Regions from separate parts of the Siminovitchia jepli genome, predicted to be linked through region 2. Evidence: a T-box and tRNA genes for the amino acid it is inferred to sense, from the RefSeq annotation. Region 2 holds a T-box; the other holds one or more tRNA genes.
What was found. A T-box is a leader RNA that pairs with one kind of tRNA and senses whether it is charged. The one in region 2 lies ahead of ileS (isoleucine--tRNA ligase), so its partner is inferred to be a tRNA-Ile.
Positions count from the first base shown of each region.

Region 1: it has a tRNA-Ile gene. The T-box ahead of ileS (isoleucine--tRNA ligase) is inferred to sense a tRNA for this amino acid. The anticodon was not compared.

Region 1 is NZ_JBFEGN010000002.1:104,855-109,285, forward strand. It holds gene AB1L08_RS01855 (hypothetical protein) at 1-161, opposite strand, end outside; gene AB1L08_RS01860 (hypothetical protein) at 162-437, opposite strand; gene AB1L08_RS01865 (hypothetical protein) at 451-1,668, opposite strand; gene AB1L08_RS01870 (YonK family protein) at 1,673-1,873, opposite strand; tRNA gene AB1L08_RS01875 (tRNA-Ile) at 1,940-2,012, opposite strand; gene AB1L08_RS01880 (hypothetical protein) at 2,398-3,024, opposite strand; tRNA gene AB1L08_RS01885 (tRNA-Pro) at 3,090-3,163, opposite strand; gene AB1L08_RS01890 (PhoH family protein) at 3,551-4,207, opposite strand; gene AB1L08_RS01895 (HU family DNA-binding protein) at 4,327-4,431, opposite strand, start outside.
Region 2 is NZ_JBFEGN010000001.1:233,489-237,919, reverse strand. It holds gene AB1L08_RS01195 (YggT family protein) at 1-184, shown strand, start outside; gene AB1L08_RS01190 (YlmH family RNA-binding protein) at 248-1,024, shown strand; gene AB1L08_RS01185 (DivIVA domain-containing protein) at 1,110-1,625, shown strand; T-box leader at 1,677-1,910, shown strand; gene ileS (isoleucine--tRNA ligase) at 2,016-4,431, shown strand, end outside.

The DNA of each region.
Region 1 (4,431 bases), on a different contig from region 2:
GCATTTAAATCTCCATCTGAATAATAAACTCTGTCTTGTTCATCAACATACAAATCTAGGGAAGGAGAATACACAATTTGCCCATTTTTTAGTTTGACCCTATTTTCCCCATCTGTTGACGAACTATATCCACCACCAATAAAAAATCCTCTACCTAACATTTAAAACGCTCCTATAAAGTTATACTTGATTCCACCTTCTTTGATCTTGAATGACACAATGGGTTCGTCACCTTTATCAATAGATAATCCTTGGTTTGCTTTTAAGAAAATAGTATATTTATCGTTAATAACTACTGTGCAATCAGATTCATTCATAAAAGAAAACTTGTATAACTTATATCCATGTGTCCAATCATCAGGCTTAGATGGAATAATTTCTTTATTAGCTTCGCTTGTTTGAAGTTCTTGTGAGCCAATATATCCGATTTCAATCACCCCATTTCAGCAATTACTTTAGCCTGATATCATATGTACAAACTTTCCCATAACCCTCTTCAAACACCGTAATCAAACTTCCAGCATTCGCAGTCTTCTTTAGCTTCACACTATACTCGTCAATCCCACATATACTAGGTGACTGAACATATTCAACATTTTGCAATCCGGCCATTCCAATTGTCTTATTGCTATGATGGTGTAAATGACCAGTTTTCAAAATATGTATTTGTTCCTGATAGATCATGCTGTAATCTTTAATGGAATTCTCTAAGTTCTTTTCATCTTGTCCATGTGCTAACAATACATTAGTTCCTAATGCATCAATCAAATGTAAAGGTTTTGCATCATATACAACTACATTTTGATTATGTTTAAGTCTCTCTTTAATAAACCAAGGGATGATAAGCTCCATATTCTCTCTCTTAATTTCCCCGCTCTTAATGCCCCCTACACGAAGTTCACTGTGGTTTCCAGTTACAGAGGAATAATAAACAGTTGCATACCCTGAGAGCTTATTTAGCCAATGAGACATAAACTCAGCAAACCTCATGGTGGACTCTACAACACCTAATTGTAGAAATTGAAGCTGTGTAAGTCTTAAGAGACCATCCAGTGAGTCACCTAAGTTCGCAACATAAATAAAGCTTAATTTTTCTTTTTCGATAATCTCAACCGTTCTCTCTAGCAGCTCCCACATCCTGTGCTCAAATATGTCAGTATTGTATTCTGCTAATACTTCTCCATGTAGACCGTAGATTTTTCCTTCTCTGCCATAGTGAGGATCAGCAATGTCAACGATTGCTGTTTTAAATTTACAATTCAAAGAATGGGATTTACTCATTTCAGGAATTTGGATAGGCTCCATATTTTCCACAGCTAATTGAATCTTTTCCGCAATATTTTCTGCTCTTGCTTGTTCTCTAATCCATTTGTTCAGTTCAAGTTTTTCTGATTGTAACTTATTTCTTTCTTTTTGAAGTTCAAGTTTTTTGATGGTAAATTCATCTAATTTATCTTCTGATGTAGCAATTTTATTTGCTTCATACTCTTGACCTTCGTGGAACGCAGAGAACCATTTTCTATATGTAGATTCTCCAAAACTATCTCCGGTTTCCTGATTGATTAAAGCAGCAACTTCGTCCCAAGTTAGAGAATAGTCTTGCTTATTCTCACAGAGCCTAATTTTATATTCTTTCAGGCTTTCACCTTGCTGTCTCTCTAAACTCATACACTTACTCCTCATCCACAGTAGGAAGCTCTAATTCTTCTGATAGGGAGAACGAAATATGTTTACCATCATAGTCTTTAAGAATCTTAAAAAAGTCATAAACAAATTCTTCATCCTTGGTTACTGTTGTAATTCGTCCATAACCTTCATCAAAATTCAACTCTAAATAGCCTTTTCCACTTGTTTGATTTTTTCGTTTAGCCATATATATCAATCTCCTATTCTCTTAATTTCAACAGTTTTTACAAGGAACTGATAAACCTCATATGTATGGGTCTTACAGGGTATGATCCTGTAACCGTCCTATCATGAGTAGGATGCTCTACCAGTTGAGCTAAAGACCCCAAATGATCAAGTATTGTTAGCTAGTCAGCTAGGAGGCATCTAATAAGGTCAATAAACAACTACCTATGAGCCACTTCCCCTAGATTTTATCGAACTTTATTAGTTGAAATCTGAGTCTTGAGCTTATAAGAGCTTTGAGACTTGAATCTTAAGTTTTGAGGATTGAACTTTGAGCTTTTATCATCTTTGTAATATATTTCTCTCATATGATGAAAGTACGCTCAAAAGTAGTACCTTCACTCTAAAAAGAGTCTGTATTCTTTTATATCCCTATTGGATAAATATGTATTAGTAGAGGGTTTAACCCAACCCTCTAAAGGGTGTTTAGTTCATTAGATTTCGACTAACTAACAATGGTTTTTATTATTCTCTATCACTATTGAGTTAATCGCTTACCTCAATAGTGGTAATTGCATTGCTCGTGGTAAGAGAATGATCAACTTCCATTTCAAAATCTTCAATCTCTTTTGTTAACTGATCAATTTTCTCTTTTAGATTAATTGGATCAATAAGTTTTGCTTCATTGTCCTCTTTAAAAGCTTTAACAATCTCTGCATTCTCTAAAGCTTTATTTTTTCCTTCTTTGCCATACAATGCCTCTAGATGACTGTCAAGTCTTTGTTTTACATCTTCATTGATACGATCAACTTTTGAAGTAAGTGTTGCATATGTATGTTTCAATTTGTTGAGCAATTGTATATCATAATCAATTGAACTCTTACGCTCAATTGCTTCAGCAACCGTATATTCCTTTCCTGCAACTTTAATCTTAGTTACAGCATTAGACTGAACAATAGCAGACTTGATTTCATTTCTCCGTTTGATTAAATCTTTTGCAGATTGCAAATCAGACTTAGCTTGCTTTTCAACTTCCTCAACACTATTAAATCCAGCAGGGAGCTTCTTTCCCTCAGTGTAACTTCCAAATACAGATTCATTAATCGTCCTGTTAATCCTCGCATCCAAAAGTTTTAACTCCGCCAAGCCCCTGCTTACTGTCATTTCTGCCATAGTTTTATCGTCTCCTTTTTCTCATAGCTTTCAAGTAGGCTTTGAGGTGCTACTTACCTTATATATCTGGATGGTAGGGTTTGAACCTACACAATCTCCGCCCCAAACGGAGTGACTAACCAACTTCGCCCACATCCAGGTGTAAGAACCTCTGTGGTGAGTGAGATTGTCTAACAGGTCTGCATGAAGCTAGAAAAGCTGTTAGGTCTCACTCGTATGAAATCCACAGATTAATCAAGTCGGAGCTGAGAGGGGTCTCAATAATATAGCATCCTGTTGAGCTCAGGTATTCTGCACTACATCCACCTCTTCTTGTCCTATGTGTGAAAACTCAAGTGACGCATCATTATATACAAACCACACACTATCTATTAGGTAGCTAGTCTAATAGGTTTAATGAAATGTAATAAAAGTTGTAATCGTACCCTGTCAAAATGGTGACTGGGTGATAAAAGAGATATTTTAATGTTTGCATAATATATTATATGTTTCTAAGTTATTAATGTAAAATTAAAATGAAAAGATTTTACCATTTTAGTGAATCTGCATGTCTTGCTAGATTTCCTCTAAAATTAACTGTTAACTCACAAACCTTCGCATAAGGTTGATCTCTAAAGTGTTCTAAATAGGGAATGAACCCTGACTTTTTAGGATCTTTCAGGTCTATTTGACCATCATGTCCAATCATTACAACTTTTACTTCGTCATGAATTCTTGTTAACACTTTTTTGAGCTCTCCCTTAGTAAAGTTTTGGGTTTCATCAATAACAACCAGTTTTTCACCTTTTATATTTGTCCCTCTAGCAAATGCATGAGACATTGCTTGTACCCAAGCATTGCCATTTTTAATATTTTCAATGTTATCTTCAAAGATAATGGCTTTATTAGGATCTTCATTCATTTCCAGTAAAGCATCCTTTAAGGGAACAATATACTTAGCTTCTTTTTCTTCTACTGTTCCTGGTGTATATCCTAAAGTACGCTCCTCAACAGGCGAGAAGATGTATACTAAATCTCTTTCTAAAAGCCTTGCTGCCATCACTGCCAGTGTTGTTTTTCCTGTACCCGCAGAGGCATTAACAATTGTCATTTGATTATCAATAATTGAATCAACGTACTCTCTCTGCTCTTTTGTTAATTTATTCGCATATCCAAAGAACAAGTTATTTTTCGGTAGTGGCATAGCCTTCCTCCTGCTTAATTGTATTGTTGTATAGGAATAGCAGTCATTTCTATACATTAAAGACTACAGGCGAAAGGAAGAGAAGAAAAGCGCCCATAGTTCGATAATTTGTATTGTTTTTACTCTATTTCATATGATTCTAGTTCACGTTTAATGTTAGCAGAAGGCTTAAATGTTAATGCAAAGTGTGCTGGCTTAACTACTTTCCCCCCGGTTTGAGGATT
Region 2 (4,431 bases):
TGCCAGGGAATCCGGAATCGGGCAGATTTTAGCGCGGATTTGTGAACCGTATTTGGAGCCTTTTCGCAGAATTGTCCCGCCCCTTGGCATGATCGACATTTCGCCAATTGTTGCTTTTTTAGTCCTCCGGCTTGCGACAATGGGCTTGTGGGAAATCGCCAAATGGGTCGGCCAGATGTCTTGAGGCTCTTGCCTAACGCGGTTTGGGAGGATTATTGCGCTTTTTTAAAATGGAGTTGAAACGGTTTTGTCTGGGATTTATCAACATTTTCGCAAGGATGAGAAGCAGTTTATTGATTTGGCAATAGACTGGAAAGAATTTGTGGAACGCACCTATTCAGAGAAATTAACGGACTTTCTTGATCCTCGCCAGCAGCATATGCTGCAGTCCGTAATTGGTGGCGGGCCGGACGTGCGATGTTCCTTTTTTGGGGGAGATCCTGCTTGTGAGCGAAAAAGGGCGCTCATTTACCCGGGATACATGGAACCGGAAGAAGATGATTTCCAAATCGGCTTGTACGAAATCGATTATCCCCGGAAATTTGTAAATCTGGAGCACCGCATGGTGCTCGGATCGTTAATGTCATTGGGGATCAAGAGGGAAAAGTTTGGCGACATCATTGTAAATGGAGATCGGATTCAATTTTTTTCGAGTAAAGAAATAGAGGATTATTTAATCTCCCAACTCAAAGAAATCGGCAAGGCCAATGTGACAGTTCAAAAGATTGCACTGGATGAAGCAATCGAACGGGAAGAGAAGTGGGATCAGTTTGAAACAACTGTTGCTGCGATGCGGCTGGATGCCATCCTGTCTGCCGCCTTTTCCATTTCAAGGCAAAAAGCACAATCAATTATCAGCCAAAAGCTGGTAAAATTAAACTGGAAAGTAACGGAGCAGCCGGCAACGGAGTGTTTCCAGGGGGATATCATTTCGGCACGCAGGCTCGGAAGATGCAAAATTGTCGGCATTTTGGGGGAAACAAAGAAAAACAAGCTTAGGATAAAATTCGGGATAATCAAATAAAAATGTTAAAAGAAAATCGCAGATCCGGGCGAAATTCGTTATAATATATGTATCTTAAAGAGAAAAAGCACAAGGAGGTGGCATGATGCCGTTAACGCCGGTAGATATACATAACAAGGAATTCAGCAAAGGGTTCCGCGGTTATGATGAAGACGAAGTAAACGAGTTTCTCGAGCAGGTTATAAAAGATTACGAGCTTTTAATACGCGAGAAAAAAGAGCTGGAAGAAAAATTGGCTTCGATGAATGAACGTCTGGGCCATTTCAACAATATAGAGGAAACGCTTAATAAGTCGATCGTTGTAGCCCAAGAGGCTGCTGAAGAAGTAAAAGGCAATGCTTTGAAGGAAGCAAAGCTGATCATCCGTGAAGCCGAAAAAAATGCGGACAGAATTGTAAATGAATCTTTATCAAAAGCGCGAAAAATCGCCTTGGAAATTGAAGAATTAAAGAAGCAGTCAAAAGTATTTCGTACACGCTTCCGCATGTTGATCGAGGCTCAGCTTGACCTGCTGCAAAGCGACGATTGGGATAAGCTGATGGAATTTGAGCTCGACGCTACAGAACTCACTTCTCTGGAAGAAGCGGAAGAAGTCGAGTAGCGCTTGACATCGTTTTATCCGCTCACATATAATAGTAGTAATTTTACAGGGAATCAAGCGATGACAGGGAAAGTACATTTCTCACAAACCATTCAAGCGAACCGGGGATGGTGAAAGCCCGGCATGGAAGAGATATGGAAAATCACCCTTGAGTACTCGAAACGAAAGCATCCGGCGAGTAGTTGAGAGCGTCTGATCAACGATAACGATCCAGAGTGGACAATGCCTCTGCGCGCTTTGTCTATTTGGGTGGTACCGCGGGAAGATAACCTTCTCGTCCCTTGCTTGGGATGAGAAGGTTATTTGCGTTGTAAAGATGCTGGCTTGCCAAACGTGATGGAACGATGAGCCGTATGGCTAAAAGAATACGTTTAAGGAGGAAAAGAATGAATGGATTATAAAGATACACTGCTCATGCCAAAAACGGAGTTCCCGATGCGGGGAAATTTGCCGAAAAGAGAGCCGGAAATCCAGGCATGGTGGGAGGAAAATGATATTTACCGCAAAGTCCAGGAAAGGACAAAAGGCCGCCCGCTTTTTATTCTCCATGACGGCCCCCCATATGCCAACGGCGATCTGCATATGGGCCATGCGTTAAATAAAACATTAAAAGATATGATTGTCCGCTATAAATCAATGGCCGGTTTTTGCGCTCCCTACGTACCCGGCTGGGACACACACGGCCTTCCGATTGAACAGGCGTTAACGAACAAAGGGGTAAACCGTAAGGAAATGTCCATCGCAGAGTTTCGGGAAAAATGCGCCGAGTACGCCCATGAACAAATCGACAACCAGCGCAAGGAATTTAAGAGGCTCGGTGTACGGGGAGATTGGGAAAACCCTTATATTACGTTGAAACCCGAATATGAAGCGGAACAAATCAAAGTGTTCGGCGAAATGGCGAAGAAAGGCTACATTTACAAAGGCAAAAAACCTGTATATTGGTCACCTTCGAGTGAGTCCGCTTTGGCGGAGGCGGAAATTGAATATAAAGATAAACGCTCTCCGTCGATTTACGTCGCCTTCCCAGTAAAGGATGGAAAAAATGTTTTGGATGAAGGGACTTATATTGTCGTTTGGACAACGACACCATGGACGATTCCCGCCAACCTGGGGATTGCGGTGCATCCGGATTTGAATTATGCGGTTGTGAAGCATAACGGCCATCAATATGTTGTGGCTGAAGATCTGGTGGAAAATGTCGCTTCCCTGCTTGGATGGGATCATCCGGAAACAATAAAGACGGTAAAAGGAACAGACCTGGAGTACATTGTAGCCAAACACCCGCTCTACAATCGGGACTCCCTTGTCATTCTTGGAGAGCATGTAACGGTTGAATCCGGAACAGGCTGCGTCCATACTGCGCCCGGACATGGGGAGGACGACTTTCATGTCGGCCAAAAATACAAACTCGGAGTCCTTTGCCCTGTTGATGATAAAGGATATATGACCGATGAGGCTCCCGGATTTGAAGGCTTGTTCTATGATAAGGCAAACAAACCGATTACCGAAAAGCTGAATGAAGCAGGAGCGCTTTTGAAACTCGAATTTATTACACACTCGTATCCGCATGATTGGCGGACGAAAAAGCCGGTCATTTTCCGGGCCACGTCCCAATGGTTTGCTTCCATTAAAGATTTCCGGCCTGAACTTCTCGAGGCCATCAAAGAAGTAAAATGGGTCCCAAAATGGGGAGAAACACGGCTGTTCAATATGGTTCGCGACCGCGGCGACTGGTGTATTTCACGGCAAAGGGTATGGGGAGTTCCGATTCCGGTATTTTATGCGGAAAACGGGGAGCCGATTATTACGGATGAAACGATTGCCCATGTATCCGAGTTGTTCCGCAAGCACGGCTCCAATATTTGGTTTGAAAAAGAAGCTTCCGAGCTTTTGCCTGAAGGCTTTACCCATCCGGGAAGCCCGAACGGCATCTTTACAAAAGAAACGGACATTATGGATGTTTGGTTCGATTCCGGTTCTTCACACCAGGGAGTTCTTGTCGTCCGTGATGACCAAAGAAGGCCTGCAGATCTTTATTTGGAAGGTTCGGACCAATACCGCGGCTGGTTCAACTCTTCTTTGACAACGGCGGTCGCCGTGACCGGCAAAGCGCCGTACAAGGGAGTGCTGAGCCACGGATTTGCGCTTGATGGTGAAGGCCATAAAATGAGTAAATCTTTGGGAAATGTTGTTGTTCCGGCGAAAATCACAAGTCAATTTGGGGCTGAAATTTTACGTCTTTGGGTTGCTTCGGTGGATTACCAGTCAGATGTCCGAATTTCCGACGCCATTTTAAAACAAGTAAGCGAGGTCTATCGGAAAATCAGGAACACCTTCCGCTTCCTGCTGGGAAACCTGGCCGGCTTCGATCCAAAAGCGCATTCGGTTCCGACAGCCAAGTTGCGGGAAGTAGACCAATTTTTGCTTGTCCGGCTAAACAACTTAATGAAGGAATCATTGGCTGCGTATGAGGAATTTGAGTTTGCGGATATTTATCACGCTGTGAACAATTTCTGTACAATCGATTTAAGTGCTTTTTATATGGACTTTGCAAAAGATGTGCTGTATATTGAAGCGGAGAATCATTTTGAACGCAGGGCGATGCAAACGGTCATGTACAAATGTGTCGTTGCCCTTTCGAAATTATTGTCGCCGATTTTACCCCATACAACGGACGAAGTATGGTCATACATCCCCGGTGTGGAGGAAATCAGCGTTCAATTAACCGATATGCCCGAAACAGAGGAAATTGCCAATAGCGAAGCGCTTGAAAACAAATGGAACGAATTTTTGCACGTGCGCG